DNA from 4 places in the Exiguobacterium sp. s157 genome. Region 4 is predicted to be linked to each of the others. Evidence: predicted binding sites of a transcription regulator. Region 4 holds the regulator's gene; each other region holds the start of a gene.
The links. The regulator Rex, encoded in region 4, represses fermentation and respiration genes when NADH is low (regulators of the CRP and FNR family bind a similar motif). The targets are predictions, from matches to a motif close to TTGTGAAATATTTCACAA.

Region 1: a site for Rex is predicted at 6,269-6,286, ahead of adhE (bifunctional acetaldehyde-CoA/alcohol dehydrogenase). Genes of this name have one in related genera too.
Region 2: a site for Rex is predicted at 3,437-3,454, ahead of KNP67_RS09110 (L-lactate dehydrogenase). Genes of this name have one in related genera too.
Region 3: a site for Rex is predicted at 3,705-3,722, ahead of pflB (formate C-acetyltransferase). Genes of this name have one in related genera too.

Annotation. Positions count from the first base shown of each region.
Region 1 is NZ_JACSLQ010000001.1:675,757-683,798, reverse strand. It holds gene pfkB (1-phosphofructokinase) at 1-307, opposite strand, end outside; gene KNP67_RS03535 (DeoR/GlpR family DNA-binding transcription regulator) at 304-1,050, opposite strand; gene KNP67_RS03530 (alpha/beta hydrolase) at 1,190-2,101, opposite strand; gene KNP67_RS03525 (zinc-binding metallopeptidase family protein) at 2,205-3,395, opposite strand; gene adhE (bifunctional acetaldehyde-CoA/alcohol dehydrogenase) at 3,537-6,128, opposite strand; gene KNP67_RS03515 (MarR family winged helix-turn-helix transcriptional regulator) at 6,515-6,961, shown strand; gene KNP67_RS03510 (YebC/PmpR family DNA-binding transcriptional regulator) at 7,041-7,754, shown strand; gene KNP67_RS03505 (Na+/H+ antiporter family protein) at 7,900-8,042, shown strand, end outside.
Region 2 is NZ_JACSLQ010000004.1:57,176-65,217, reverse strand. It holds gene KNP67_RS09130 (1,4-alpha-glucan branching protein domain-containing protein) at 1-1,795, shown strand, start outside; gene rpmG (50S ribosomal protein L33) at 1,880-2,044, shown strand; gene KNP67_RS09120 (5-formyltetrahydrofolate cyclo-ligase) at 2,100-2,654, shown strand; gene KNP67_RS09115 (DUF92 domain-containing protein) at 2,633-3,403, shown strand; gene KNP67_RS09110 (L-lactate dehydrogenase) at 3,573-4,529, shown strand; gene KNP67_RS09105 (rhomboid family intramembrane serine protease) at 4,685-5,737, shown strand; gene KNP67_RS09100 (M42 family metallopeptidase) at 5,753-6,775, shown strand; gene KNP67_RS09095 (YqgQ family protein) at 6,772-6,966, shown strand; gene KNP67_RS09090 (ROK family glucokinase) at 7,060-8,022, shown strand.
Region 3 is NZ_JACSLQ010000006.1:67,989-76,030, reverse strand. It holds gene KNP67_RS11920 (hypothetical protein) at 1-27, shown strand, start outside; gene KNP67_RS11915 (hypothetical protein) at 37-1,137, shown strand; gene KNP67_RS11910 (hypothetical protein) at 1,167-1,808, opposite strand; gene KNP67_RS11905 (DEAD/DEAH box helicase) at 1,805-2,971, opposite strand; gene KNP67_RS11900 (hypothetical protein) at 3,026-3,448, opposite strand; gene pflB (formate C-acetyltransferase) at 3,809-6,055, shown strand; gene pflA (pyruvate formate-lyase-activating protein) at 6,112-6,828, shown strand; gene KNP67_RS11885 (NAD(P)-dependent malic enzyme) at 6,868-8,042, opposite strand, start outside.
Region 4 is NZ_JACSLQ010000008.1:7,671-15,712, reverse strand. It holds partial or broken gene KNP67_RS13220 (NADPH-dependent F420 reductase) at 1-332, opposite strand, end outside; gene KNP67_RS13215 (PspC domain-containing protein) at 489-671, shown strand; gene KNP67_RS13210 (FAD-dependent oxidoreductase) at 704-2,050, opposite strand; gene tatC (twin-arginine translocase subunit TatC) at 2,242-3,030, opposite strand; gene KNP67_RS13200 (twin-arginine translocase TatA/TatE family subunit) at 3,033-3,251, opposite strand; gene KNP67_RS13195 (redox-sensing transcriptional repressor Rex) at 3,251-3,907, opposite strand; gene KNP67_RS13190 (ABC-F family ATP-binding cassette domain-containing protein) at 4,057-5,958, shown strand; gene KNP67_RS13185 (hypothetical protein) at 5,955-6,362, shown strand; one part of gene KNP67_RS13180 (IS3 family transposase) at 6,433-7,391, opposite strand; one part of gene KNP67_RS13180 (IS3 family transposase) at 7,391-7,760, opposite strand; gene KNP67_RS13175 (hypothetical protein) at 7,900-8,042, opposite strand, start outside.

The DNA of each region.
Region 1 (8,042 bases), on a different contig from region 4:
CGTTCAATTCCGTCTCTTCTTGCGCTCGAATTTTGACGTTGATGCGCGTCTGACCATCGACTTCGACGAAATCCGTTTGGACGCCTTTGTCGGTCAGCGCCTTCTTGATGAAGTCTCCCGTCGTGCCGCCGACGAATCCTAACGCGACTGTTTCGACGTCATATTCACGTAAGACGAACGCGACGTTGATGCCTTTTCCTCCGGCCCGCTGCGTCGTCTCTTGAATCCGGTTGACTTCACCGAGGACGACTTCAGGGAGCGTCACGTAATAATCGATTGAGGGGTTCAGTGTTAACGTGTAAATCATTGGGCGTTCACCACCTTTGTAATTGATTGAATTGAACTGACGCTTGTCGAGTCGCTCCATGTGACGAGTGTAGCCGCTTCGAGCGGAGCCACCCGACTGAACGAACGTTTCCCGAATTTTGAATCGTCCGCCAAAATGTACGCCTCGCGAGCCAGTTCGATTGCTGTTTTTTTGACGAGTGCCTCTTCCGGGTCTGGGGTCGTGTACCCGGCCTCTAGGTCGACGCCATTGATGCCAAGAAAAGCGAGGTCGACCCGATAGTTCATCATGCTCTCCCGAGCGTTATAGCCGACGAGTGCCTGTGTCGACCGTTTCAACTCACCGCCGATCACGAACGTCTTGATATCGAGGTCGAACAAGTCGTTGGCGATCGGTAAACTGTTCGTCACGACGATGACGTCTTTTCCATCTAAAAAAGGAACCATCGCTTGCGTCGTCGTCCCGGCATCGAGATAGACGGACATCCCGTCTTCGATGAATGTCGCGGCCTTCCGTGCGATCGCGACTTTTTCATCGACGTGTTGATCTCGTTTCTCCTCGAACGTCGGCTCTTCTTCGTAGCGGGCCACGAGCGTTGCGCCGCCGTGTACCCGTTCGAGATAACCTTCTGCTTCGAGGTCGGTCAAATCCCGGCGAATCGTCGACTCCGACGATGCCGTCAACTCGACCAATTCTTTCAATTTGACAATCTTTTGCTCCGACAGACGTTGCAAAATCAGTTGATGTCGTTGCTTCGTTAACATCATATTCCCTCCGTAGCTCTAATATAAAGCGTTTTCATTTAAAAAACAATCATAAACATTCAAAAACATTCATCTTTTTTTACGTTGTCACAATTATAACATAAAAAACGGTCACTTAGTGACCGTTTTTGACAGTTCATTATCGTTTCATCAACCAATCGTTCAATCGGCGGATGAGTTCGGGATGAAGCGGCGCCTCAATGGCGTCCCGATATTCCTTATGCAACGTGAGGAGCGCGTGCGGACTCGTCCGTTCGACGAGCAAGTGGTTCATGTCATGGATGATGTGGCTGTCGACGTCCCCTTTCGTCCGAATCGAATGGACGTGCTCCGGTGGGACTTGGACGTCGCGGTCGCCGGTCAGGGCGAGCACGGGAACACGCACATGTTCGAGCCGCTCCCGGACGTCATAGGATGCATGCTCGCGAATCCATTTGGCGTTGACGACTTGGCCGCGGTACTTGAAGGCGGCGACGTTCGTCCGTAACGACCGTTCAAGCAAATCGTCTTGGCGCTGGCGAATCTTCTTCGGGACGCCGGTCAATCGATAGAACACGCCCTTGAGTCCTTTCACCGAACCGACTTCAGTTGCGAGTGCGTCGGCTTGCAGCAAGAACATCTTCTTCGAGGAATCGTTGAATCCGGCAAGAAGAATCAGTCCGGCCGCGTTCGTCTCTAGCTGGACCGCCGGGGCGATGACGGCCCCTTCGCTGTGACCGAGCACATACATGTCCCCTGCGTCCGGCTCCTGTTTGATGACGTTGACGACGGTGATCGCATCTGTCACCAGGTCGTGCAGCCCGACTTTATTGAAATCACCGTCCGATTCACCGATGCCTTGTTTGTCATACCGGTAGACGTTGACACCCATCTTAAAGAGCGCCTCGGCCAGTTTTTTATACGTGCCGAATTGGGATGGTCCCAAATTGCCGTCCCGGTCGCTCGGCCCACTCCCGCTGAGCAGGACGACCGTCTTACGGGGTTCGCCGTGGGTCATCCACGTACCGGCCAGTTGTCCATAATTCGTTGTCACGTTCAGTTGTCGTTCCATCGTATCGCCTCCCCTTTCATCATACCGAAGTATTTAAGAGAGGACGAGTGTTTATCCGTAAAGAAAAGACGTTCTTATTAGGAACGTCTCGGGGAAAATCGTTTCATTGAGTGATCAGCCACTGCTTCAGCCATTCAACTTGCTCTTCCATCACTTCATTGGATAGACGATCTAGATTATCGTATTCAGTATGCAAGTCATAAACTGCCAACCGCGAATCGCTCAGGACGGCCAGAGGTAAGTCAGCTTCTCCGTAGCTGTCCAGACTTGAACTGCCTAATATCGTCACATCAAGTGCGTCGAACGGTTCTGTCTCTAAAAAGGAGTGGCGTTTCATCCCGATCGTTCGAATGTAAAGTGGGTCGTCGCCCGTTCCCATGGCATCTAACTGCAGAATCGTCTTTACCGATGGTTGACGCTCTTTCAATCGAGCGAGATAGTCATCACTTGCCTCTTCTCCAAACCCACTACCATTTAAAAAAACGTAGCGGATTGTGGCATCGGTTTTCACACCGTCCATCTTTTCTAATAAATGATAAAGGACGGAAGACCCACTAACGCTTGAGAGGACATGATCCCCTTTCCACGAAGCGTCAAGGCGAGACATGATGACAATTTCTTCATCCCCTTCCCCTTGTTGAACATACTCTATGTACGGTATTTCTTCGCAGTACGGTTCGATGACAATCATTTCGCCATCACGAAAAGCTTTGGCCGCCTCTCCATCGACTCCGGTACCCCCAATCGGTAATGTATAGGAAACAATCACGAAGCCGCTCTCATCCGGTTCATTCGGATGCGGTGTAATGACGTAACCGGCTGCCCCTGCTTCAGCGAGTTTACCTAAGTAACGGTTGGCCGCTTCATCATTATCGATGACCCCGTAATAATCTGACGTATAGGCCGTATGCGACTTTTCGAGAGAAGTGTCTGTCATCGGTAACACAATCACTTTGCCTTCCACTTGTTCGATGGGGTCATCCCAGTTCATATGTAAAAGTTCACCTTTGATCTCCTGTTCGAGCGCCATGCTCGAATATCCTTCAAAATAATCGTCGCCTAGATAAATGTCCGTCCAATAAGTAGAGCGCTCCACGTAATGAACGACACGCTTCGCACTCACTTCTAGCTCTGTACCAAATGTGTCAAAAAACTCAAAACTATCGTAACTATCTGCATCCCGATCTTGTGACGCAAAATATTCAGCCGTTTCATATGGACTTGTTGATGAAAGCGGATTGAAATAAAGAAAAACGGTAAATAGTGCCGACAGTAAGCTGTACATAATTGTCATCTGCGTATCTCCATCAAAAAAACTCACCAATAAATGGTTGTATTATCCTATTATATTAAGTGATCTGACAATTTTATATTTCTTTTTCACAAAAAAACGGCCTCCCTCCGAACGAGGGAAACCGTTTGATTGGTGCAAGACTTATACGCCTTCGTAAGCAGCGTACATGATCTCTTTCAATTCTTCAACGAGCGGCATTTTCGGGTTAGCCGTCGTACATTGGTCTTCGAACGCGTCGACTGCCATCTTGTCGACTTTCGCGTCGAGGTCCGCTTTCTTGATGCCTTGGGCTTTGAACGAGAGTTTGATGTTCAAGCGCTGACCGAGCTCGATGATCGCTTGGATGAGCGACTCGACGCCTTCTTCCGTCGTGCTGGCTGGAAGTCCGAGGTAGCGCGCGATTTCAGCGTAACGCTCGTCGGCGATGAATGACTCATATTTCGGGAACGCCGCGAGTTTCGATGGGCGTGTCGCGTTATAGCGAATGACGTGCGGCATAAGGATCGCGTTCGTCCGTCCGTGTGGGACATGGAACTCGCCACCGATTTTGTGTGCGATCGAGTGGTTGATACCGAGGAACGCGTTCGCGAAAGCCATACCAGCCATTGTTGATGCGTTGTGGACTTTCTGACGTGCTTCGGCGTCACTGCCGTTCTCATACGCTTTCGGGAGGTAATCGAAAATCATCTTCATCGAACGAAGCGCGAGTCCATCCGTATAGTCGTTTGCCATGACCGAAACGTACGCTTCGATGGCGTGTGTCAATACGTCCATTCCTGTATCCGCCGTGATTGAAGCTGGGACCGTCATGACGAACTCAGGGTCGACGATGGCGACGTCCGGTGTAATCGCATAGTCAGCGATCGGGTATTTGACGTTGCGTTTCTTATCCGTGATGACCGTGAACGGTGTCACTTCAGAACCCGTACCTGATGTTGTCGGGATGGCGACAAACATCGACTTGTTACCGAGCGTCGGGAATTTGTACGTCCGCTTGCGGATATCCATGAATTTTTGGCGAAGGTTCGAGAACTTCTCTTCTGGGCGTTCGTAGAAGAGCCACATGCCTTTCGCGGCATCCATTGGTGATCCACCGCCGAGTGCGATAATCATATCTGGTTGGAAGTGACGCATCGCTTCGGCACCGCGCATGACCGTCTCAACTGACGGGTCTGGCTCGACTTGGTCGAAGATGCGGTACTCGACGCCAGCAGGCAAGTTTTTGACGACTTTATCGGCAAATCCGAGTTTGACCATCATTTCATCCGTGACGATCATCGCCCGTTTTTTCGATGTGAGCGATTGAAGGTACTGGACCGAGTTTTTCTCAAAGTAAATCTTTTCAGGGACTTTAAACCACTGCATATTCACGCGACGTCTCGCCACCTTTTTCACGTTGAGTAGATGTTTCGCCGTCACGTTCTCAGAGACGGAGTTTTTACCGTACGACCCACAACCGAGTGTGAGTGATGGTGTCATTTCGTTATAGAGGTCACCGATCCCACCGTGTGCCGTTGGCGAGTTGACGATGATGCGGCAAGCTTTCATCCGGAGTCCGAATGCGAGGATGGCGTCGTCGTCAGTCGAGTGGATCGCTGCCGTATGTCCGAGACCACCGATTTCGAGCATCTTCTCTGCGATGGCAAATCCTTCTTCACGCGATTGGACTTTATAAGCACCGAGCACCGGGCTGAGTTTCTCATGTGAGAGCAGTTCTGTCGCACCGACCGTCTCGAGTTCGGCGATCAAGATTTTTGTATCGGCCGGGACTGTGAGTCCAGCTCGTTCGGCGATCCAGGCTGCAGGCTTCCCGACGATTTCCGGGTTGACCGCACAAGAGTCTGTTTTAATGACGAGTGTCTCGAGTTTTGCTTTCTCTTCTGGTGAGCAGAAGTAGCAACCGAGCGCCGTCATTTCGGCTTTCACTTCTTCGTACACTTCTTGGTCGACGATAATCGCTTGTTCAGATGCACAGATCATCCCGTTATCGAACGTTTTCGACAAGATGACGTCCGAGATGGCACGTTTTACTTTTGCTGTTTTGTCGATGTAGGCCGGAACGTTACCAGGACCGACGCCAAGGGCTGGTTTACCAGTCGAGTAGGCTGATTTGACCATCGCCGCTCCACCAGTTGCGAGGACCATGGCGACTCCTGGGTGGTTCATGAGCGCTTTCGTCGCGTCGAGTGACGGTTTTTCAACCCATTGGATCAAGTGTTCCGGAGCTCCCGCTTCGATGGCTGCGTCACGAAGGATGCGTGCCGCTTCACTTGAACACTGTTGTGCCGACGGGTGGAAACCGAAGATGATCGGGTTACGTGTTTTGATGGCGATGATTGCTTTGAACATCGTCGTTGATGTCGGGTTCGTGACCGGTGTGACCCCGGCGACGACACCGACTGGTTCAGCGATGTACGTGATGCCGTTTTGCTCATCGTCCTCGATGACGCCGACCGTCTTCTCGCCACGGAGTGAGTTATAAATATATTCTGTCGCAAAGATGTTTTTGATCATTTTATCTTCAAACACACCGCGACCTGTTTCTTCATATGCATGTTTCGCGAGGGCGACGTGTTGTTCGAGACCGGCTAACGCCATCGCTTGAACGATCGCATCGATTTTCTCTTGGTCGAACGTCATCAATGTCTCAAGCGCCGTGTGGGCTCTAGTGACGAGCGTATCGACCATCTGTTCTGCTGATGTTTCTACTACTGCTTTCTCTTTAACTGCCATGTTGGTTTCCTCCTCATGAATGAGAGCTTATACTGTTGACTTGATGGAGAGCACGGGGCAATCAGTTGGTTTGAGAAGAGTTTGTGCTTTCCTTCACATTCATAGAATACAATGTTTCTCGCATTTTGTGCGTGACAACAATGTGAACTCTTTCACAATATTTTTTAGGAGAATGAGGATAGGGCTTGCTTTTTCATATGACGCTCAGTAAAATCGAATGCGTTTTCATGAAAATAAAGCATATGCGATATGTAAACGCTTACATCCATTGTGTCCATGATGAGGCGAATGCGCTGTGCAAAATGTCACGGGATGAGGATTGGTCGTCCACCCTGCGCTCGGTCGTGTATAATGAAGAAAGAACCTAATTAGGAAGTGACATGATTATGCCGAGACAAGACGCAGCCGATCAGTTCGTGAAACTGATCCCATTAATTCGCCGGAAGTTATTACGTCGTTCCGACCTTCCGCAAATCCCAAACTTAAACTTTTCCCACTTTCATCTCCTCATGTTGATTGAAGATGAAGGTGCGGTCACGAACGGACACATCAGTGAGACGTTATCGATTGCCCCGCCGAACGTGACGCCGCTCATCACGAAGCTCGTCGATGAGGGCTACATCACCCGCGTCCCGGACGAACGCGATCGTCGTGTCATCTGGAATCAACTGACCGAAAAGGGCGAACTCGTCCTCCGCGAGCGTCGGGATTCGTTCCGTCGCCTGTTCGAGGACCGTCTCGCGTTTCTGAACGAGGAAGAGACGGACCGCCTAATCGACAGTTTGAAGACGTTGACGGAGATCGTCGAGAAGATGGATAAAAGCGAGGGATGATTTTTGCTCGTCAACATCCACGTCTTCTTATATAATCGAGGATGAATCAATCGAACAATGGAAAGAGAGATGACATGTAATGGGTCGTAAATGGAACAACATTAAAGAGAAAAAGGCGTCAAAAGACGCCAATACGAGTCGCATCTATGCGAAGTTCGGCCGTGAAATCTACGTAGTCGCCCGTCAAGGGGAACCAGATCCAGAATCAAACCAAGCACTCAAGTTCGTCGTCGAACGAGCGAAGACGTACAACGTCCCGCGCGCAATCATCGACCGCGCCATCGACAAAGCGAAGGGCGGCGACGAAGAGAACTTCGATGAGCTCCGCTATGAAGGATTCGGACCGAACGGCTCGATGCTCATCGTCGACACGCTCACGAACAACGTCAACCGGACGGCGTCTGAAGTCCGCGCCGCTTTCGGTAAAAACGGCGGCAACATGGGTGTCAGCGGGTCAGTCGCTTACATGTTCGACGCGACGGCTGTCATCGGTGTCAACGGCATGTCTGCTGACGACGTACTCGAACTCATGATGGAGCACGACCTCGGCGTCCGTGATGTCATCGAAGAAGATGAGACGGTGATCGTCTATGCGGAACCAGAAGCGTTCCATGCCGTCCAGACTGCCTTCAAAGCAGCAGGCATCGAGACGTTTGAGGTCGCCGAGTTGACGATGCTGCCACAAAACGAGATTGCCCTCGACAACGAGTCGAAAGAACAGTTCGAAAAACTACTCGACGTCCTCGAAGACCTCGAAGACGTGCGCCAGGTATACCATAACGTTGAAGGATGACGAACGAGCGATAACTTTTCGGAGTTATCGCTTTTTTTGAACAATCGATTTGACAACCCGAAACACGTATGTTAAATTTCAAAAGTCTTTATCATATTAAAGTGATAACAAGAGAAAGAGTTTTGAATGAAAGGTGTTGGAAATGATGAATGCTGTCTTATTAGCTGTTATCGTATTATTCGCTCTTGCGATCAGTCGAGTTCACATCGTCTTATCGCTCATCCTTGCCGCGGTCGTCGGTGGTCTGGTCGGAGGTCTCGGGTTTAATGAGACGTTGACCGCCTTCAG
Region 2 (8,042 bases), on a different contig from region 4:
CGATATGGTCACATGTACGGCGACGCACGGCTTCAACCCGCACTTGTTCACGGAGCAGGCCGCCCGCACGGAAATCCGTACCGGTTTGAACTGTTTCGAGCGTCATTACGGGTTCCGCCCGACCGGCATTTGGTTGCCGGAGTGTGCCTATACGCCGGGTGTCGACCGCATCTTGTACGAGGAAGGCGTTCGTTATACGTTCGTCGATGAGCACGCTTTACTCGATGCCGACCCTACTCCGGACAAGGGGATTGGCGCACCGGTCTACTCGCCGCATGGCGTCGCCTTGTTCCCGCGTGACCAAATCATCTCCGGGAAGATTTGGAGCTCGATGATCGGGTATCCGGGCCATCCTGACTATCGCGAGTTTTATCGTGACCTCGCCTATGACCGCGACTGGGCGTATATTGAAAAGTTCATGCACCCAGAAGGGATTCGATTCGATACCGGTCTGAAGATGCACCGCATCACGGGCGACTCGGATGAGAAAGACTATTATGTCCGCGCCTGGGCCGAACATCAAATCGACAACCACGCCCTCGATTTTGCGCAGACGCTCGAAGGGCATCTTGAGGCCCATGGTGGACAAATGTTCCCGCCGTTCCTCGTGACGGCACCGTTCGATGCCGAGTTGTTCGGACATTGGTGGTTTGAAGGACCTGAATTCCTCGGCAAGGTCGCCGAGCGGCTCGAAGAGTTCGGAATCGAGACGATTACGCCGGCCCTGTTCCTCGAGCGCCACTTCCAAGACCTCGAGACAGTACACGTCTCGATGAACACGTGGGGGCGTAAAGGTTATGGTGATGTGTGGATCAACGAGCGCAACGAATGGATGCTCCGCCACTTGCACATGATGGAGACACAACTCGTCAAAGACGTGGCCGATTATCGTCACGCCTCACCGCTCGTCGATCGGGCGCTCATTCAACTCGTGCGACATTACGTCCTCGCCGTATCGAGTGACTGGGCCTTCATCCTCGACGGACAGACGACGGCCCAATATGCAGCCGAACGCTTCCGCGAGCACACACGTCTGTTCGCTGAGCTCGAGACCGCCCTATATCAAGACAAGTTATCGGATGAACTGCTCGCCGACCATTATCGCGCGTATCCGTTCCTTGATGATGTGGACATTGACATCGACACGTTCCTGTCTCCGCACGACTATTACGTGACTGAGGAACGTGGCAGTGAAGGCGAGGCGATTCTCGTCTTGACGCCAGAATATACAGGCAACGTCGTCGGTGATCTCGGACGCCGTGTCATCGACGAGGTCGAAGCCCGGGCGGCGGAAGGCGAGACGGTGTACGTCTTGACCCCGTTCAAGGAAGGGTTACCGGAGTATGAACGTCACAACCACGTCCACGTGTACCGCGTTCGTCTGACGAGCCCGTTCTTGGAGCACGTGATGAACCAAGTCGCGGCCCAAAACGTGGCGTACGTCAAACTTGCGCATGAGCTCGTGGCCAAAGTTCCGTTCAAAGCGATCCATCAATTTGATTGGATGACGATTCCTGCGGCACGTTCGCTTGCGAAAGCACTACAAGTTCCGTTATACTCAACTATGTTGTCCTTTGAAACGACCCGCAATCCGCACGGACACGGCGGTCTGTTCGACGCGATTCACCGAATCGAGAACAGCGTCCTCGCTGAAGCCGACACGGTGTACATCTGCGAACAACTATCGACTGAGGAAGTCGGAATGCGCTATGCGATTGGTGATAACGTAAAAACCTGCCTGCCGCTCGATGCTTCGCCATACGGGCAAAAACGTTTGAAAAAGAACACGAAATAACCTTGCTTTTTCAAATAAAAATTGGTAGGATAATTGAGTATGCTTAGACTGTAAAGCAAAAGCACTTGATACAACATTAGTAAGATGGGAGTGAAAGAAATGCGCGTTAAAATCACACTAGCTTGCACAGAAACAGGCGATCGCACGTACATCACGAAGAAAAACAAACGTAACAACCCAGAGCGCCTCGAATTGCGCAAATACAACCCACGTCTCCGTCGTCACACGCTTTACCGCGAAGTGAAATAATGAGACTGGCCGTCACTCATGTGGCGGCCTTTTTTTTGAACAAGGGGGAATTGAAATGATTGAAAAGAAACAACTTCGGCAAGCCGTACATCGTCAAATCCGTGAACTCGACGACCGGTCGGACCGGGACCGCGTCATCATACATACATTGACCGAACTGAAGGCGTGGCAAGAGGCGGACACGGTGGCTGTTACGCTCGCCCTCGATTTAGAGATTGATACGTTGCCGCTCATCCGCTTAGCATGGAAGGCAGGAAAATTGGTGTTTGTGCCGAAAGTTACGAAACAGGGACTCACGTTCCATGAGATTCATTCGCTAGAAGACCTCGAGCCGGGCGTCATGAATATATTGGAGCCGACGACTGAAGCGACGATGCGCTCGATTGACGTCTGTATCGTCCCCGGCCGCGTGTTTGACCGGTCCGGCTATCGAATCGGATGGGGAGGCGGCTATTATGATCGCTACCTCGCCACGTACAAAGGGACGACCATCGCGTTGGCCTATGACGTTCAACTGCTCGATGAGATCCCGATTGAGCCACACGACATTCCTGTCGAATTCATCGTGACGGAAAGGGAAACGATTTTATGTTCGCCATCTTCGTTGTAACTTGTTTGGTGGCCTTTGCCGGCTATCGATTGCGCTCGTTGACCCGCTCCGGTGCCGTCTTGACGGTCGTGACGGGGACGGTCATCGGCTACGGTTTCGGTTGGTTCGGGCTCTATTTACTCGGTGTCTTCTTCTCGACATCGTCGCTCGCCTCGAAATATCGTGCCCGGGACAAGGCGCCTGTCGATGAGATTGTTGAGAAATCGGGTCCCCGTGATTTCGTACAAGTGCTCGCCAATGGGGGCGTCGGCATGGTGACGGCGCTTGGAATGATTCTTGCGCCAAACGATGCCTGGTTATTCGCCTATGTCGCCTCGATTGCCGCAGCGACGAGTGATACGTGGGGATCTGAGTTCGGCGTCCTCGCCAAGCAGAAACCGCGCTCGATTCGGACGTTCCGTGAAGTCGAACCGGGAACGAGTGGTGGGGTGTCCGTGTTCGGTACGGTCATGTCGATTGTCGGGGCCACGGTCATCATCCTCGCCTCGCTTCCATTTATCGAGATCGATGTGACGTTCGCGCTCGTCTTGATTGCTCTCGGATTGAGCGGCAGCGTCGTCGACACATTGTTAGGGGCCACGGTGCAACGGAAATATCGATGCCGTGTGTGCGGCAAATTGACCGAGAAGAAAATGCATCATCGTGAGCCGACGGCTTATGTGTCGGGCTGGCGTTTTCTCGGCAATGACGCCGTCAACTTTTTGTCGATCGCCGCGGCCGCGACGATTAGTTTCCTCTTGTTACGATGAGGGTAGTACAGAAAATGTAGATGTTTCAAACGAATGTGAATTTTGTCACAATATCGCCAAAGTGAAAACGGTTTCCTTAGTAGTGAGTGTTTGTGAATGATGTTACAATCTTTATGTAACAGACATAACAAAAACATGAAACAGATTGTTCGAAGGGTGGAGAATCAATATGGAAACATTAAATCATGCAAAAGTAACACGCGTCGCGCTCGTTGGGGCCGGAGCGGTCGGTGCCAGCTTTGCGTACCAATTGACGACAGCAAGTCTTTGTGAGGAACTCGTCATTATCGACATCAACAAATCGAAGGCGGAAGGCGAAGCGATGGACTTGAACCACGGCGTCTCGTTCGCTTCTTCACCGATGCGCGTCTGGGCAGGGGACTATACGGACTGTGGTGCAGCAGATATCGTCGTCATCACTGCCGGTGCTCCGCAAAAACCGGGTGAAACTCGCCTCGACCTCGTCGAGAAGAACGCCAAAATCATGAAATCGATGATTGGGGACATCATGGCATCTGGATTCGACGGCATCATCATCATCGCCTCGAACCCGGTCGACATCATGACACATTTGGCTTGGAAATACTCAGGTTTACCGAAACACCGCGTGTTCGGATCAGGAACGGTACTCGATACGTCACGTCTCCGTTACATGCTCGGTGACTATTTCAACGTCGATCCACGCAACTGCCACGCCTACATCATGGGTGAGCACGGAGACACGGAATTCGCGGCCTGGAGCAACGCCCGCATCTACGGGAAGTCGGTCGAGCAGTTGCTTGAAGAGAACGACGAGTATACATGGGAAGACCTCGAAGACATCTACGTCAACGTTCGGGACGCGGCTTACCACATCATCGAGCGCAAAGGCGCGACGTACTACGCCATCGGCCTCGGTTTGCTCCGTCTCGTCAAGGCTGTGCTCCGTAACGAGAACACGTTGTTGACGGTCGGCGCACATTTAGATGGTGAATACGGCTTGAACGATATCCATATCGGTGTACCGGCCATCATCAACCGCCAAGGAGTCCGTCAAGTCGTGGAAATCGAGTTGTCAGACGAAGAAAAACAAAAGATGCATCATTCGGCAGAAGTGTTATTGAAAACGATGCAACCTGTCTTATAAGAACGATTACTCGTTCTGTCATGACCGTAGTTGGCTCCCGCCACTACGGTTTTTTTGTGGACCGACGGAAGAGCGGGGCAGATTGGGGCGATGCTCGATTTTGTCGTCCTGCCTAAATTCCTTTAGAATGAAAGTATAGAAGGAGGTGAGCCAACATGACAGAACCAGCTTGTTTTTGGGAAGATGTATATCGTGCCGTCGAAGCAGGAGGACGCATCGAGGGCGTCTTAGAGCCGTCGCGGGCACTTTTATTGTTCGACACGAAAGCGGGGGATGTCTATCACCTCTACATACGGACAGATAAGGCGTGGGCGAACCATGTCGCCTTGGACGTCGAGGCGGTCATGAACTCGTTTCGCTTGGCCCGAATCGGCCGCGAGAAGCTCCATGTCCACATTTATGGTGACCCGCTCGTCGATGAAGAGCGTCTGTCGTCGCTCACGTTCCCGATTGCGGCAAAAGTGAAGCTCGAGATGCGGCCGTGCGCCGAAACGGAAACGTCATATCGCCCGCGTGCCGTCGCCCTCGACCAACAACGGAAAAATGAACTGAAGCAACGGTTCGCCTTTGGGAAGCCTCAGTTCGTCTATGCGCTCATGTTCGTGACGTTCCTCGTCATGTGGTTCGCCGAATCAATCGGCTCGACGCTCGATCCGAACACGCTCATCCGCTTCGGTGCGAAAGTGAATCCTCTCATCGACGAAGGAGAATGGTGGCGTCTGATCACACCGATGTTCCTTCATATCGGTTGGTTCCATTTCGCCATCAACATGTTCGCGCTCTGGTCACTCGGCCCGCTCGTGGAACGGATGTACGGGTCGACGCGTTTCGCCACCATTTATCTGTTGGCAGGTGTCATCGCCACGGTCGCCTCGTATGCGTTCAGCGAAGCCATCTCGGCCGGCGCGTCCGGGGCATTGTTTGGGCTTGTCGGCGCACTGCTCTATTTCGGACTGCGCGACCGCTCCTTATTTATGAAGACACTCGGCCCTCCACTGTTTATTATGTTAGGATTAAACGTGGGACTCGCTTTCGTCCTTGGCGCTAGTTTGGACCATTCCGCACACGCGGGTGGACTCGTCGGGGGCTTTCTGATGGCGGGAGTGGTCGGCTTACCGGATGAACATGTGAAGAAACGTCGCCTGCTATTTGCGGGGCTCGTGTTCGTGGCGTCCGGCATATTATTTTGGCTCGGCTACAATCGATGACAAAGGAGTAAGGGTATGATTGAAACGTTGAAGCAATTGGTTGAAATTCCAAGTCCGTCCGGGATGACGGACGAGGCGATCGGATTCGTCGAACAAGAACTGACGGCACTCGGGATCCCCACGAAACGCTTGAACAAAGGGGCGCTTCTGGCGACATTTGAGGGCAAATCGAATCGAGCCCGCCTGTTGACGGCCCATGTCGATACGCTCGGCGCGATGGTGAAAGAAATCTTGCCGAGCGGCCGCTTGCGCTTGACGCAAGTCGGCGGATACGCCTGGACCGCAATCGAAGGGGAGAACTGTCTGGTTCATGCCGAGACGGGTGCGCCGATTGAAGGAACGATTCTCATTCATCAATCGAGCGTCCATGTCTATAAGGATACGAATAGCGCCGAACGGACGGCGTCAACGATTGAAGTGCGCTTGGACGCGGACGTCCATACAGCCGAAGACGTAAGGGCCCTCGGTATCGAGGTCGGGGACTTCGTCTCATTCGACCCGCGCTTCCGTCAGACCGACGCCGGTTATATCAAATCACGTCATCTCGATGACAAGGCGTCCGTTGCCATCTTGCTCGATTTGGCGAAAGATCTGGTCGAGGCGGAGTTGCCACACCCGGTCCATTACTTGATCTCGAACTATGAAGAGGTCGGGTTCGGGGGCAACGCCGGAATTCCCGAAGCGGTGACTGAATATATCGCTGTCGATATGGGTGCGCTCGGGGACGGGCAACACTCGGACGAGTATACAGTTTCGATTTGTGCGAAAGATTCGTCAGGCCCGTATGATCTCGGGTTGCGCCGTCAATTCACCGCGCTATGCCGTAAACATGACATCGCCCATAAAGTCGATATCTATCCGTACTATGGATCGGACGCCTCGGCTGCAATCGGAGCCGGCTACGATGTGCGCCACGCGCTCGTCGGACCAGGCATCGAGTCAAGCCATAGCTATGAGCGGACGCATCTCAAATCGCTCGAAGCGACCCGGGAACTGCTGTACCGTTTCGTGCTCACCGCGATGGAGGACGAACGATGAAAAATTTTTATGACGTCCAGCAATTTTTGAAATCGTTCGGCACGATCATTTATATCGGTGAGCGCGATGCCGAAATCGGGCTCATGATGATGGAACTCGATGAGTTGCATGCGGGCGGAATGATTGAACAACGGGAATATGATACGGCCAAGATTATTTTGACCCATGAACTGAAAAATTCAAGAGATTGACAGAAAAACCCCTAGTGCAAAGGTTTGCACTAGGGGTTTAATAGTGTAAACTATGGGATGAAAGCGATTTAATCGAGACGAGGAGTGGAACACATGAAGTGGTTATTAGGAATCGACATTGGTGGAACGACGGTGAAGATGGCCGTCCTCGATATGAACGGGATTATTTCTGACAAGTGGGAGATTACAACGGATATTCGTGAGAACGGGGTACATATTCCGACTGATATTGCCTCTTCATTCGAAGCCTATTTAGAAACGTCGGGCAAAGCGAAGCAAGATTTCGCAGGAGCGGGCATCGGGGCACCAGGCTTTATCAACTTTTCAGAAGGTGTGGTCGAATATTCACCAAACATCGGTTGGAAAAACTTTGCGCTCGTCAGCGAGTTCGAGAAAGCGGTCGGTTTGCCGGCCGTCTTAGAGAATGACGCCAACGCTGCCGCACTCGGTGAAATGTGGAAAGGGGCAGGCGAAGGCGCATCAGAACTGCTCGCCATCACGCTCGGCACAGGCGTCGGCGGCGGTGTCATCACGAACGGCAATATCGTCCACGGGGCTGCAGGTATGGCTGGGGAAATTGGCCACATCACGGTTGAACGTGACGAGTCGAAAGCCGTCATGTGTGGCTGCGGCCGTAAAGGTTGTATCGAGACGATTGCTTCGGCCACCGGGGTCGCCCGTCTGGCGCTCCAAAAACGTAAAGGTCGGACGACATCGTTGAACGAACTGAACGAAGTGACGGCACGCGACGTGTTCGAAGCGTATAAAGCGAATGATGTCGTCGCGACAGAAGTCGTGAACGAGATGACCGAATATCTTGGATTGACGATTTCGAATATCGCCAACACGTTGAACCCGAAAATGATTGTCATCGGCGGAGGCGTCTCGAAAGCACGCGAAGCACTCCTCGAGCCGCTCGACGAGCAGTTCAAACGGTTCGCCCTCGAGCGCGTCTATGCGTCGACGGCGTTCAAAATCGCGGAACTCGAGAACGATGCGGGTGTCATCGGTTGTGCGTGGCTCGCTCGTAAACACTTTATCCCGACTCGTGTATAACGTTTGTCCATGTACGCCTG
Region 3 (8,042 bases), on a different contig from region 4:
CAGTTGACGAAGAAATTAAGTGTGTGAGGTGAGCAGATGAAACGAATGTGGAATGTGGCCGCGCTCGGTGCGGTCGTCATCATCGGGCTCGGTACGTTCGCCATTGATTCGAAAGCATCAACGGCGGAGTGGGTGCTCGATGTCAAAACAAATGAAAGTGTATGGGAAAATCAAAAGATACAAGCCTTTTATGAAACTGAGGATGAGGTCCAGGAACGGTTTGAAATCACCAGGTCTGGTAGCGAAGTGACGACCCATTTAAATTACGTCGAAGAAGCGCTTAAACAACGCGAACGGGTCAATCCTACGATGCGAAAGTTCTATCGTCAAATGACAAACCTTAGTTTCACCCAATCGTTACGCACGAAAGAGGAGTATGTCGGCATCGGACAAAAAGGAAACGATGAAATCGTTCTTTTCCGAACCGAAGGCAACGACATTGCCACGACAACGTTCCCGTCAAATGTCAGCGGTGCAGTGGAAGTCATGGAAGGGAACTGGCACGGCATATTCGTTCAAGATGGTCGTGTTCATTTGATTTATCGTGACGGTTATGACAGACAGGCAGCAACAAAAATCGCCGTATTTGATGAAGGGGCGGCTGAAATCACCCTTGAAGAAATCTCAATAGAAGACGGCTTTATTTCTAGTGTTGTCGGAACATCTAGGTTTTACGATGAGAACCGGATGACCATCGCAGCCGATAATCGTTTCCTCCCGGTACGTCTTGGGACATACGAAACGATAACCGAAGATGGTCAGACGTACACGAACGAGACGGAACGTCCAGGCGTGTATGCCTATGACACCGAAGAGAAGCGTGTCGTCGAGTTAAAAGCTGAAGGGGATATGTGGGGCGCAACCGTCTATGAGGATCAATTAATCGTCTTGCAGGAAGATGGGACCGAATTCGTTGTCGACTTGAAGACAGGGAAGCAATCGACGCGACAAGTCATCGATGGTTCGGTCGGTACGACTTGGTATGTCGATAACCAACTGTATCATATTCGCCCGACGAAAGATGGGGCCGTTATCGACGTCTATCAAGATGGGAAAGCCATCTCGAGCGCCGTCGTGAAGGCGACGAATGATGCGGCGAAGGCATTGTTATCCAACACGAAATATTATGTACAATAACAAATAACCGAGAGGCAGCCGCCTCTCGGTTATTTTGATGGTTTCGGGACGATGACCCCGTCTTCTAAATCGAGCAACATGTCGATCAGTTCTGCACAGAACTCTGGGAACTGATCGAGGAACGCACCCGGACCGACCTCATCGGTGAAGTCGATATACAGGTCCGACACGTTACCGGCCATTTTCGCCGGAAGAGCGAGGAACGCCGACCCGAAACGCCAGCTGCCTCGGATATCGAGCAGCTTGCCGAGCATGATGTCACCGACCTCACGTTTTTCCGGGAGATTGACGCGATACGTCTCTTTCGTCTCCCAATCGCGCAGTCCTTCCTCGGTCACTTCAAACACCGAGCAACGCGGGACCGCCAAGCCACGGAGCGCGTGATACAAGGCAGGGGACATGTCGGCTTTTTGATCTGCCAAGTAGCGGCCGTGCGGTGTCATCCCGTCCTCGTCCGTCTCGAAGAAGACGGCCCAGTCGATGAACAGGTCGCGGAATAGCTCGGCGTCTTTCAACTGCCATGTGCCTTCCGAGGCGATCTCTTGAATATAGTTCGTCCAATGTGTGCTGCGCGCGAGCGCGGCTTGCTCATACAACTTTTTCAGCTCGGCCAGCAATTCGGACTCTTCTACAAGCAAAGGGAATGGAATTACTTTCCGGTCTTTTTTCATCGGCGCGGTCCTCGTTTGTTCGCAGGACGCTTCACGACCGGCGGTTTATCCTCGATCCGTTTCTCGATGACGTCGCCACGATAAATCTCGAGTTCTTTCAATTCCACGCCTAGCTGGCGAGCGAACGATTTCAAGTGCGTCAAGTCTTCGTCCGTCACGAGCGAGAGCACGGTCCCGGCCGCATTCCCGCGTGCCGTCCGGCCCGAGCGGTGAATGAAGTCGTCAATCGATTCTGGCAAATCGAAGTGGACGACGTGCGTCACTTCTTCGATGTCGAGACCACGGGCCGCGAGACCTGTCGTGATGAGGAGTGGATAGTCGCCTTTCCGGAATTCGCGGAGCGTCTCCACGCGTTCGCGTTTCCCTTTTAGGCTGTCGAGCATCCGGTAATTCACTTTCATTTTATCGAGTTCGCCTCTGAGTGGTGGCAAGAATGAGCGGTTGTTGATGAAAGCGAGCGCTTTGACGCCGTTGACATGTGACAAACGACGAAGCAATTCCGGCTTATAGCGGCGTGTCGTCAACATATAGCCGTACGTCACTTGACTGCTCACAGCTCGTTCGATTTTCACGTGTGCCGGCTCCTTCAAGAACGGGGCAGCCCATGCTTGAAGCGTGTCTGTGAGCGTTGCCGATACGAGGGCGATTTGATGTTCGTGCGCCGTGTGCTTGATGATGCGTTCGGCAGCTTCTGTTAATCCGCTATCGATGATTTGGTCAGCTTCATCGAGGACGATTGTGTGCGTCTCATGAAGCTTCAATTTTTTCTTGTCGATCAGTTCGACGAGTCGGCCCGGTGTCCCGACAATCAAATGGGGCTTTTTCTTCAAGCGGTCGATTTGACGTTTCAATTCGACACCGCCAATAAATGAAGCGATGCGGACATCACCTTTCTCGGTGAAGCGTTGCGCGACCGTTTGAATCTGCATGACGAGCTCACGCGTCGGCGCGACGATGACGACTTGAATCCGGTCGTTCGAGGTGTCGATTTTTTCAATGGCGGGTAACAAATAAGCAAGCGTCTTCCCGGTACCTGTCGGCGCTTCGATCGTGACGTCTTTTCCGTCAAGAAGAAGCGGGAAGGCTTCGGCTTGGACCGGCATTGGTTCAGTAAAGCCAAGGCGATCCCAGGCTTCGTTAATAAATGGTTTTGTAAAGTTCATATCAATTCTCCTTATCGTGGGGCAAAAACAAAGGAAGCATAAGCGCTCCCTGTCTTAGATATAGCGAACATGTTCAGTATCTTGGTCGAATGAAGAACGGAGTGTCTGTGTGAACGTCTGTCCGTCCTCGATGAGTTTGATGTGCACATCGATTTGGTCAGCCGACGCCTCGACGCCTTCGACGGTGAAGCCTTGATACACACGATACTGCAATTCTTTCGTCAACCGTTCGTATGAAGCGAGCTCTGGATACGTCGCTGCCACGTCAATCGGGCGCGAGATGAGAGCAACGAGCAAGTTATCGCGGTAGTCGATGAAATCCTCGTTTTCGATGTCGTCGTCAAACCGAATCCAAAAACCTGCGTCTTCAAATTCTGTGATAAATCCATCACGTTGTTCACCGTTCGCTTCTACTTTAAGGGAGATGCGGTCACCGGCTTTCAAGTCGTGATCAGCTGTCAATAATTCGTACGTCATGGGAAGAACCCCTTCCTCTTCTACAATGTTCTGCCTTCATTGTGTCCGATGTAAGGCAAAAATTCAAGTTCTATCCCTGAGTCGTGATATACATCACACTAAAAACTGTACAAATCGTCACATCCGAATTCAGATGATACAGAATCGACTTGAATTGCGTCGTGACGTGATTTATCTGTTTCATAGTTAATGAGAAATACGTTATAACAGAATTTAAAGCGCTTACAAAAACGGCTTCACGCCAACGTTCATGAGATTGTTACAACTTTCACAAGAATGTAAAACATAATGTTCACGTTTTCACGTACACTCAACTTATAGAAAGCACGCAGTTATCTCAACTATGAGGAGTGACCCACAATGGCAACCGAAATTAAATCAGCCTGGTCAGGATTTGTACCTGGGCAGTGGACGAACGAAGTGAACGTCGGTGAGTTTATCCGTTTGAACCGACATGAGTACACAGGAGACGACCGTTTCCTCGTCGGACCGACCGAAGCGACGAATCGTCTTTGGGCACAAGTGATGGAATTGACGAAAGAAGAGCGGGAACGCGGTGGTGTTTGGGCCGTCGATCAAAACAACCCATCGACAATCGTCTCGCACGGACCGGGATACTTAAACAAAGAGCTCGAGAAAGTGGTCGGCGTTCAAACGGACGAGCCGTTCAAACGTTCGATTCATCCGAACGGTGGCATCCGAATGGTCGACGCTGCACTTGAATCGTATGGCTTCGAGCCGAACCCTGAAATCACAAAGATTTATTCGGAAATCCGCAAAACGCATAACCAAGGTGTCTTCGATGCGTATACACCTGAGATGCGAGCAGCACGGAAGTCAGGGATTATCACAGGACTTCCTGACGCTTACGGCCGTGGACGGATTATCGGCGACTACCGTCGCATTGCCTTGTACGGGTTAGACTTCTTGATTGCCGCACGTAAAAAAGATTTGGCGAACCGTGGCGGTTTCTTATCAGAGGCAGATATTCGGACACGGGAAGAAATGTCTGAGCAGCTCCGGGCCCTCCAAGAGTTGAAACAACTCGGTGCGGCGTACGGGTTTGACCTCGGCCGTCCGGCGGAAAATACACAAGAGGCGTACCAATGGGTATACCTTGCATATCTCGCAGCCGTCAAAGAACAGAACGGCGCCGCCATGTCACTTGGACGTGTCTCGACATTCCTCGATGTATACGCAGAACGTGACATCGAAGCAGGTCGTTTGACCGAGTCGGACGTTCAAGAAATCGTCGACCACTTCATCATGAAGCTTCGAATCGTCAAGTTCTTGCGCACGCCTGACTACAACGAATTGTTCTCGGGTGACCCAACATGGGTGACCGAGTCAATCGGTGGGATGAGTGAGGATGGACGTTCGAACGTGACGAAGAGCTCGTTCCGCTTCTTGCATTCACTCTCGAACCTCGGGCCAGCACCAGAACCGAACTTGACGGTGCTTTGGTCGACGAAATTGCCAGAAGGCTTCAAACAATATTGTGCGAAGATGTCGATTGAGACGTCCGCCATCCAATATGAGAACGACGACCTCATGCTTCCAGAGTTCGGTGACGATTACGGCATCGCCTGCTGTGTGTCACCGATGAAAATCGGGAAACAGATGCAGTTCTTCGGAGCCCGCGCCAACATGGCGAAAGCACTCCTTTATAGCATGAACGGAGGCCGTGATGAGAAGAGCGGCGACCAAATCGCACCGGTTTGGGAGATGAACACCGAGGACGTGCTCACGTACGACAAAGTGTATGCCGACTTCGACCGGACGCTCGATTGGCTCGCCGAGCTCTATGTCAACACGCTCAACGTCATCCACTTCATGCATGATAAATATGCATACGAACGAATCGAGATGGCGCTCCACGACCCTGAGATTTTACGGACGATGGCATGTGGCATCGCCGGCCTCTCGGTCACGGCGGATAGTCTTTCAGCCATCAAATATGCGACCGTGAAACCGGTCCGCAACGAGCAAGGCATTGCCGTCGACTTCGAGACAGAAGGCGACTTCCCTAAATTCGGCAACAACGACGACCGTGTCGATGCGATTGCCGTCGAGCTCGTCGAGTCGTTCATGCAAAAAGTACGCAAGCATAAAACGTACCGCGATGCGCTCCATACGCAATCGGTCTTGACGATCACATCAAACGTCGTTTACGGCAAAAAGACAGGGAACACACCGGACGGACGTCGCGCCGGCGAACCGTTCGCACCTGGTGCGAACCCGATGCATGGCCGCGATACGAAAGGGGCAGCTGCGTCGCTCTCATCAGTCGCGAAACTCCCGTTCGAACACGCACAAGACGGAATTTCATACACGTTCTCAATCGTACCGAAAGCGCTCGGTAAAGAAGAAGTGGCCCGTGAACTCAACTTGGCGGCACTCCTTGACGGTTATATGGGCGGCGAGCATAAAGGACATCACTTGAACGTCAACGTCTTCAACCGTGAGACGTTGCTCGATGCGATGGAGCATCCGGAAGAATATCCACAGCTCACGATCCGTGTCTCTGGCTATGCGGTCAACTTCATCAAATTGACACGGGAGCAACAAATCGACGTCATCAACCGGACGTTCCACGGTTCATTGTAAACAAAGGCTTGGCGGCCTTCACTCGAGGGCCGCTCATTCGTTAGGAGGTCATTTCGATGACAATGGGATATGTACACTCGGTCGAATCGTTTGGAACCGTTGACGGCCCGGGAATTCGTTTTATCGTCTTTTTACAAGGTTGTGCGCTTCGTTGCTTGTATTGCCACAATGCTGACACGTGGGATTTCAAAAAGAATAACCATCGTTCGGCCGAGGACGTCATTCAAGAAGCGCTCAGCTATCGTCCGTTCATGGAAGCGTCAAAAGGCGGCATCACGATTTCTGGGGGCGACCCGCTCGCGCAGCCAGAGTTTTTAGAGGCGCTCTTGCGTGAAGCAAAGAAACACGGGCTTCATACGACACTCGACACGTCCGGTGCACTCCGTCCCCCTAACTTGGATGCGATTTTAGACCATACGGACCTCGTGTTGCTTGATATCAAACATATCGACGATGACATGTGTAAGAAACTGACAGGACGGAGCAACGTCAACACGCTCGCGCTCGCTGAACATTTATCCGAGCGCGGAACGAAAATGTGGATTCGCCACGTCCTCGTCCCGGAATGGACACTTGATGAAGGAGCGCTCCGCCGCACGGCAGCGTTCATTCAAAAGCTCGACCACGTCGAGAAAGTCGAAATTTTGCCGTACCACGAGATGGGCGTCTATAAATGGGAGGCGCTCGGTCTCGACTATCCGCTCAAAGGAATTAAACCCCCGACGACGGAAGAAGTCGAATGGGCGGAAGGGATTTTACAAGGAACCGTTTAAAAAACTGCGCAGACCATCATGGTCTGCGCAGTTTTTGGATTACAAATGTTTTTGACTGACGTGCTGACGGATGGCGGCCTCATCGAGAGGACGTTTGGCGACGCCGGTCTCGACGGCGGCTTTGGCGACCGCGACCGCCACGGCCGGTGCGATTCGTTCATCGAATGGGCTCGGGATGACGACACCGTTCGCCAAATCTTCTTCGGTCAATAAATCGGCAATCGCGTGGACGGCCGCTTCCTTCATCTCCTCATTGATTTCGCTGGCGCGAACGTCAAGTGCGCCCCGGAAAATACCTGGGAAGGCGAGGACGTTGTTCACTTGGTTGGCGAAATCGGAACGGCCGGTCGCGACGACACGCGCCCCGGCTTTTGTCGCGAGGTCTGGCATAATCTCCGGAATCGGGTTCGCCAGAGCGAAGATGATTGGATCGACGGCCATCGAGCGGACCATGTCTTCCGTGACGGCCCCGGCCGCCGAGACACCGATAAAGACGTCGGCACCTTGAAGCACGTCGGCGAGCAATCCTTCGTGTTGCTTCCGATTCGTCGCTTTGGCGATTTGATCTTTGAACGGGTTCATCCCTTCGACGCGTCCTTCGTAAATCGCGCCTTTCGTATCACAGATGACGAGGTCCTCGACACCGAAACGCTTCAACAGTTTGGCGATGGCGATGCCCGCGGCCCCGGCACCGTTCATGACGACACGGAGTTCAGGCATCGTTTTATCGACGAGGCGCAACGCGTTGACGAGACCGGCCAAAACGACGATGGCTGTCCCGTGCTGGTCGTCATGGAAGACAGGAATCGGGAGCGATTGTTTCAAACGGGCTTCGATTTCAAAACACTCGGGTGCTTTAATGTCTTCTAAGTTGACGGCACCAAACGTCGGTGCGAGCAGTTCGACCGTCCGGACGATTTCATCGACGTTGTGCGTGTCGAGACAGATGGGAAACGCATCGACGCCAGCGAAGCTTTTGAACAAGACGGCTTTTCCTTCCATGACCGGCAGTGCGGCTTCTGGACCGATATTGCCGAGACCGAGCACGGCGCTCCCGTCCGAGACAACGGCGACCGTGTTGGCGCGGAGCGTGTAGTCATACGACAACTCTTTATCCTCGGCGATGCGACGGCACGGTTCGGCGACGCCAGGCGAATAGGCGAGGCTGAGTGCTTCTTTCGTGTCGACGTCGACTTTCGGTGTCGTTTCCAATT
Region 4 (8,042 bases):
ACGATGCGGACGTGCGGAGCGAGCTCCTGCAGATGTTCGGCCCCTGATTTCCCTTCCGGCCGCTCGATGGCGTCAAACTCTTTCGCAATCGGATTCGTCACGTCGATGACAATCTTATCGTCCAAGTCCCGGAGCGATTGAATCAAATCGACGGCCGCCGCGAACGGCGTCGTCAGCAACAGGATTTGCGCGTTCGACGCCACTTCTTGGAGCGACATCGTCCCCTCGCGCTCCGAGCGCGTCCCGTACAACACTTCATAGCCAACGTCCTCGAACTTGCGCCCGAGCGTCCGTCCGACTTTCCCTGCTCCTAAAATACCAATCTTCATATAGTCCGACTCCCCTTCACAGTTCTTCGTCTGCGTGCCGTAGCCTTTCTCTTACCCCTTCCCCGGCTTCAGACGAAGAAAAACCTGTGTGCATTGTACGCTTGCCACCAATTTATATGGTAAAATTTTTATATCATATGTGAGATAGGAGCCATGCTTATGCAACGTCCGCTTCGCAAATCCGCCACGAACCGCTCACTCTTCGGTGTCTGCGGCGGCATCGCTGAATACTTCGAATTATCCCCGCTCGGCGTTCGTCTGCTCTTTTTAATCGTACCGGGGAACGTCCTCATCTACATGATTCTCGCCAACTCGATGAAGGACGCCCCACGCTATCTATAAAAAAACTCGGAAGCCGCGGCTCCCGAGTTTTTTTATGCGTTGACTTTATCTTTCATCGCCGCGAGCGCCCCACTGTTGATGAAGTGCCATGGCTTGTTGTAGTGCGGTTGGAAGAAGAAGTCGACATAGGCAAGCTCTTCAACCGTCATCTCGTTTTGGATGGCGAGCGACAACGTGTTGACCGCTTGCGTCATGTCCGCTTTCGAGAGGACTTGTCCTCCGACGACGCGGTGTGTGCCGACTTCATAGACGAGTTTGAACTGAACCGGTTCCGCTGTCGGCATGAACTCCGGACGGTACGCATCCTCAATCATGACGCTCTCGACGTCAAGACCGAACAGGCCGGCCGCTTCTTCCGTGAGACCTGATGAAGCAATGTTCCAATCGTAGAGACGGAGACCTGACGTTCCTTGCGTCCCTTGATAACGGACACGCGGTGCAATCAAGTTCTCTGCGACGAGCGTTCCCATGCGGACGGCGTTCGTCGCGAGCGGGATGTAGGCGTGTGTGCGCGCCGGGTTGTAATAGACGGCACAGCTGTCACCAGCCGCGAAGACGTCCGGGTTGCTCGTGCGCATATACTCGTCGACGATGATGGCGCCGTTGCCGAGCATGTCGACTTGGCCTTGAAGGAGTCCCGTGTTCGGGCGGAAGCCGACACAAAGGATGACGAGGTCGGCCTCGAACTCACCTTTATCGGTCACGACGTGTGTGACGTTTCCATCTGTACCACGGAACGCTTCGACCGTCTGGCCGAGCTCGAGGTCGATGCCGCGTGACGTCATATCTGCTTCAAGTTGATCCGTGAACGATTTGTCGAGATATTTGTTCAAGATGCGGTCGGCGCTATCGATGAACGTGACGTGTTTGCCGTACACTTCGAACGCTTCGACGAGCTCGACGCCGATATAGCCGGCACCGATGACGGCGATGTTCGTCGCGTCTTTTGCCCGCTCGATGATGCGTTGGGCGTGGCCATAGTTTTTGCAGAGCTCAATCCCAGTCATCTCGATGCCAGGAAGCGTCGGGACGATCGGCCATGAACCAGTCGTGACGATCAAACGGTCGAACGTGTCATAGACGTCTTCTCCCGTGTCTAGGTTTTTCGCATGGACCGTCTTCGCTTCCGTGTCGATGTTCAACACGTCGTGCTTCATGCGCATCGTCGCACCGAGTTCTTCGAGTTCGGTCGGTGACGCGTAGAAGAGCTCTTCAGCACGTTTGACGACACCGCCAACGTGGAGGGCGATCCCACACGAGAGGAAGCTGACGTTGTCGTTGCGCTCATATACCGTGATGTCGAGATTGTCGTGCTTGGCGAGTAATCCTTTGACGGCTGCTGTTCCTGCGTGTGTACATCCGATGACTGCGATTTTCATATGGTTGTCTCTCCTTTGAGTGTTAGGCAAGTTAGTGTTTGTGATAAATATCACATTTACTTTCTGAACTTAGTGTACTATTTCACAAGAAGGTTTGACAATCCTTTTGCTCACTTTTTCACGTAAATATGTCGAAAGTTTGAACACCCACTGTGACAACAAAAAAGCACCGTCCCGTTAAGGAACGATGCTCACTTCTCATTCATTTGTTTCATCAAATCCATCTGCTCTTTCACCATCGCCTCTTTCTCACGACGGAGCACGCCCCGGTACGTGATGCGTGAAATCGATAAGCTGATTTCATACAAGAAGAAGAGCGGCAATGACACCATGAGATGCGACGTCAAATCCGGCGGCGTGATGAACGCGGCGATGACGAACAAGGCGAAGTACGCATACTTCCGAATTTTTGATAAGAAGTACGGCGTCACGACACCGATGCGCGTCAAGAACATCGTCACGACCGGCAACTGGAACAACAGTCCGAATGGGATGGTCAGTTGCAGCAAGAACGTGAAGTAGTTCGACGCCCCGATGATTTGCGTTAGCCCGAGGTCTTGCCCGAGGTCCGTCGAGATATCGAGGACGAGCGGGAACAACCAATAATAGGCGAACGCGAGACCGATCAGGAACAAGATGAAGATGATCGGGATATAGGCGAGCGTCGCTTTCCGCTCGTTCGGATGCAGACCAGGTGCGACGAACGCCCACAGTTGATACAGTAGAAACGGACCGGATGTGACGAGCCCGATGACGAGCGCCAAGTTCAAGTAAATCATGAGCGGGTCCGCGACCCCAAAGGCGTTCAGTTCGAGCCCTCGTTCGACGAGGTCCGCCTGCAGATAGGCGAGCACGTATTTGACACTCGGCAAAGCGATCAAAAAGAAGGCAAAGACGACAAATGCCGACAGCATCAGTCGTCTCCGCAGCTCTGTCAAGTGATCGGACAGCGCCCGCTCTTGATCAGGTTGATGATTCATGATTACTGCTCTTTCTTCTCAAGTTCTTTCTTATCTTTCTCGTCATGTTCGTTCATCATGCCGTTCGTGGCATTTTTGAACTCACGGAGCGTTTGACCAGCGGCGCGTCCGAATTCAGGCAATTTCTTCGGCCCGAAGATGATGAGCGCGACGATGGCGATAATGAAGATACTTGCGCCTCCTGGAATACCGACGACGAGCAACGATGATAGTAATTCCATTATTGATGGACCCCCTCAGCAGATGGATAGTGTTGCATAAAGTAAATGAGCGACTGGAGTTCGATCGACAAGTCGATGTGATGGACGCGGACCGTGTCCGGCACCGTAAGACGGGCCGGCGTGAAGTTCAAGATGCCTTTGATGCCGAAGCGGACCAAGTCGTCCGCGACAGGCTGCGCATAGGCAGACGGCACCGTTAAGATGGCGACGTCAATCTTGTTCTGTTTCATGATCTGTTCCATCTCATCGACGTGATGAATCGGGACACCGGACATCGTCGTGCCGACTTTTGTCTCGTCTGCGTCGAACCCGACGACGATATGTGTGTTATTGTTTTTAAGGAAGTTATAGTTGACGAAAGCTGTCCCAAGATGACCAACCCCGACTAAGGCGACGTTCGTAATCTCGTCCTGATTCAGTGTCTTACGGAAAAAGTCTAACAGATACTGTACGTTATAGCCATATCCCTTTTTACCGAGCGCACCGAAGTACGAAAAATCGCGACGGATCGTGGCCGAATCGACCTTGACCGCCTCGCTCAGTTCAGCAGAAGAGACACGCTGTTTTCCTGATGAATGTAGGCTTTGGATAAACCGATAGTATAGTGGCAACCGTTTGGCTGTCGCTTGCGGAATCTTTGGTTCGTTTTGACTCAACGGAAAGAGCCTCCTTTTTACGACGCGTTTCAAACGAATCTAATTTCATACACCTTGATTGTAAACGAATTCACATGACCACTCAATGAATATACCTGAAATGGGGAAGAAATAAAGTATACTAAATAGAGAGAAAGGGGTTTTTTCACTTGATCCTACTGCAAGTCAATAACTTATCGAAATCATTCGGCGTCGAGCCGATTTTAGAGAACGTCAAACTCGAGATTCAAGAAGGCGAACGTGTCGCCCTCGTCGGCCGCAACGGCGCCGGCAAATCGACGCTGCTCAAAGTCATCGCCGGGGAATACAACTACGATTCAGGTGACATCATGAAGCCGAAAGACGTCACCATCGGCTATCTCGCCCAAGATTCAGGGTTAGAGTCGAACGAGACGATTTGGAACGAGATGCTCACCGTCTTCACCGATTTGATCGAACAGGAGAAGACGCTCCGCCGCATGGAACAAGACATGGGTTCTGAGCGCATCTTGAACGACCCGGCCGCCTATGAGCGTCTGCTGTCGTCTTACGATGAAGAACAACACACGTTCAAAGACCGCGGTGGCTATCAATATGAGGCGACGATCCGCTCCGTCCTTCACGGGATGCGTTTCTATCCGGACGACTTCGAACGCCGCATCGATACGCTCTCCGGCGGACAACGGACACGTCTCGCCCTCGCGAAGATGCTGCTCCAAAGTCCCGACCTGCTCATCTTGGATGAGCCGACGAACCACTTGGACATCGAGACACTCGGCTGGCTCGAGAAGTATTTGAGCGGCTATAAAGGCGCCGTCCTCATCGTCTCCCACGACCGCTACTTCCTCGACCGCGTCGTATCGGTCGTCTATGAGCTGTCCCGCCACCGCAGCCGTCGCTTCGTCGGCAACTACACGAAGTACCTTGAACAGAAGGCTGCCATTTACGAGCAAGAGAAGAAGCAGTTCGATTCGCAACAAGAAGAGATCGCCAAGATGCAGGACTTCATCCAGCGTAACATCGCCCGGGCAACGACGACGAAGCGGGCCCAGAGTGTCCGCAAGCGTCTCGAGAAAGTCGACCGAATGGAAGCGCCGGACGGTGATGAGCGTAGTGCCGTCCTCTCGTTCTCGATTAAACGCCAAAGTGGGAACGACGTGTTGAGCGGCAGCGACCTCGCCATCGGCTATGAGGAACCAATCGCCCAGCAGCTCCGCTTCCAACTGCAGCGCGGCGAATCGGTCGCCCTCGTCGGCCCGAACGGAGTCGGCAAATCGACGCTCTTGAAAGTGTTGACGAAACAACAGCCGGCCCTTACCGGTGACATCCGCTACGGTACCGGCGTCGAAATCGGCTACTACGACCAGGAGCAACAGAACTTGTCGGATGCCAACCGCGTCATCGACGAGATTTGGAACGATTGGCCGCTCATGCGCGAACAAGAAGTGCGGAGCCTGCTCGGCCAGTTCCTGTTCAGCGGCGACGACGTCATGAAGCGCGTCCATGAACTGTCGGGTGGAGAGCGGGCCCGTTTGACGCTCGCGAAACTGAAGCTCGAGCAACCGAACTTGCTCATCTTGGATGAGCCGACGAACCACTTGGACCTCGACTCGAAGATGATTCTCGAGAACGCCCTCGTCGACTATCCGGGCACGATCCTATTCGTCTCGCACGACCGCTACTTCATCGACCGGCTCGCGACGCGCGTCTTAGAGATCACGCCGAACGGCATCGACGAATACCTCGGCGATTACTCATATTATGTCGAGAAGAAAGAAGAACTTGAAGAACTGGCCCGACTCGCCCGCGAAGAGACGAAACAAGTCATCGTCAAGAAACAGCGCGCCGACAAGGAGCAGCAACGTGAGGAACGCCGGATGAAACAACGGATCGAGGAAATCGAGCTCACCATCGAACAACACGAGGCCCGTCTCGAGGAAATCGAGCAGCTCTTGTGTGAACCGGACGTCTTCAACGACTTCGCTCGGGCACAGGAACTGTCGACCGAGTCCGACGCGACGAAAGAATCGATCACGGCACTGTATGCAGAATGGGAGGAGCTCCATTCATGATGCGATTCCGTGCGATGCGAATCGAATGGATGCACGCCTTTCTTACCGGTCTCGCCTATATCGTGCCGACGGGGACGGAATTCGTATCCGAGCTGATTCGCGGGGAACCGACGATCGTTCCGTCGTTCCTGTTTTATTTCCTGCCGGTCGTCATCGGCTTCATCATCCAGACGTGGAGCGGGATTGTGATCAGTTTGTTGAGCGGCCTACTCATGAGCACGCTGTTCATCCGCCTCGTCGTTTGGCCGGTCGACGTGACCGTCCACAACTTTTACACCCCAGGCTCGGTGTGGGGACACTTCTATCAGTCGACTCTCCTCATGTGGGTGCTCGCCCTGATCGTCTTCATCGTGAGCTGGGTGAACATGTGGTACAAACAGAACAAACATCATCCGGACGTATAAAAAAGGGAAGCCGTCTCCAACGTGAACTGAGCCCCGTAAAATGGACAGTTTAATAAAAAACCCACGTTTTCTATGCTGCGATCAGATGGCCCCGATATTGCTCCGGGGTCATCTTTTTTAGGTTCCATTGACCGCGTTCGCAGTTGTAATAGCTTATGTAGTCCCCGACCATCTCTCGGACTTCATCGACTGACCCGCACGAACGGTTGGTGACATAGTCCTTCAAATGACCGAAGAACGATTCGATCGGTGCGTTGTCGAGACAGTTGCCCCGACGTGACATGGACTGGATCAGTCCGAGGTCGCCAACGAGTTGCTGGTAGTCCGGATGGGTGTAGTGAAAGCCTTGATCCGAATGGATCATCGCCTCGGGATGCAGGTTCCCTTGGAGGTGATTTTCAAGTTTTTCCATCGTCTGAAAGACGAGGTCCATGTGAAGGCTTGTGGACAGCTTGTGCGCCACGATCTCGCGTGTGGCCACGTCCTTGACGCATGACAGATAGACGTTCTCGCCGGAGGCGATCGGGAGATAGGTGATGTCGGTCACGAATACCTTTCCGGGCTCGCTCTGTCGAAACTGACGGTTCAACAGATTCGGCACGACGCGATGCTCGTGCGTCGCCTTAGAGAGCTTCCGATAAGGATTCATCTTCCGGATTTTGGTGACGATGTTATACTTGCGCATCAGTCGGAGAATACGCTTATGGTTGATCCGGACGCCGAGGGTAGCGAGCACCTCCATGTACAGCCCCCGATAACCGATTTTGCCTTTATGGCTGTCATGGATTTTCTTGAGGAGTGTCGCATCTAGGTAATCACGCTCTTCCCGGAGGGACTCCGCCTCGGCACGGTTCAACCAGGCGTAATAGCCACTGCGGCTCACTCCGGCGATCTCACATAGTGGGCGGACGAGATTCTTCAGCTGTGCGATGCGGATGACGGTGTTGATGGCCTGATATTTCTCTGCTGGTGTCAGTTCGTATGTTTCGCCTGCCCTTCTAACTTCTCTAGCTTTTTTAAGAGCTCGTTCTCTGCCGTCAGGTATTTGATTCGTGCCTCTGCCTTCGCCAACCGTTTCTCCATGGACTCGTCTGTTTTCGGGCGTCCGCCTCCCGTAGCCTTTCCACGTTTATCGTTCCGGAGACCCTCTTCTCCGTCTTTCCGGAACGTTTGGCGCCAGCGATTCAACGAGGACTGCGCTTTTCGTTTCCCGATCACCGTCAGGTCGAATCCGGCCTCCGTGAAGATTTGTTGAGGTCCCTTTCCCTCCATATTCTCACGTACGGCCTTGACCTTGAACTCGGCGGTGTACTGGATCGAGCGTTCTGATACCGAAGCGACGTTCGGATTTTCTTCGAGCTGGTTGATTTGAGTCATATTGAAGGTGATTTTACTCATGGTTGTTTCTCCCGTCTGAATGAATAGGTTCATTATAGCGATTCGTATCCACACGAAAAACCCCGAATGATACACTTTTTTTCAAGTGTCTATCATTCGGGGTTCAGTTCAACGTGGAGACCGGCTTCCCTTTTAACAGTTAGAAATAACGTAGCGGCTGGAATCCGCGTGTATGGAAGTCGAGCTTGAGGCCGTCTTCCGTGATAAAGAACACGTACTCGTTCGTATCGACATCACGGACGAACACTTTATAAAACGTGAGTGTCTCCTCACGGTTCGTCA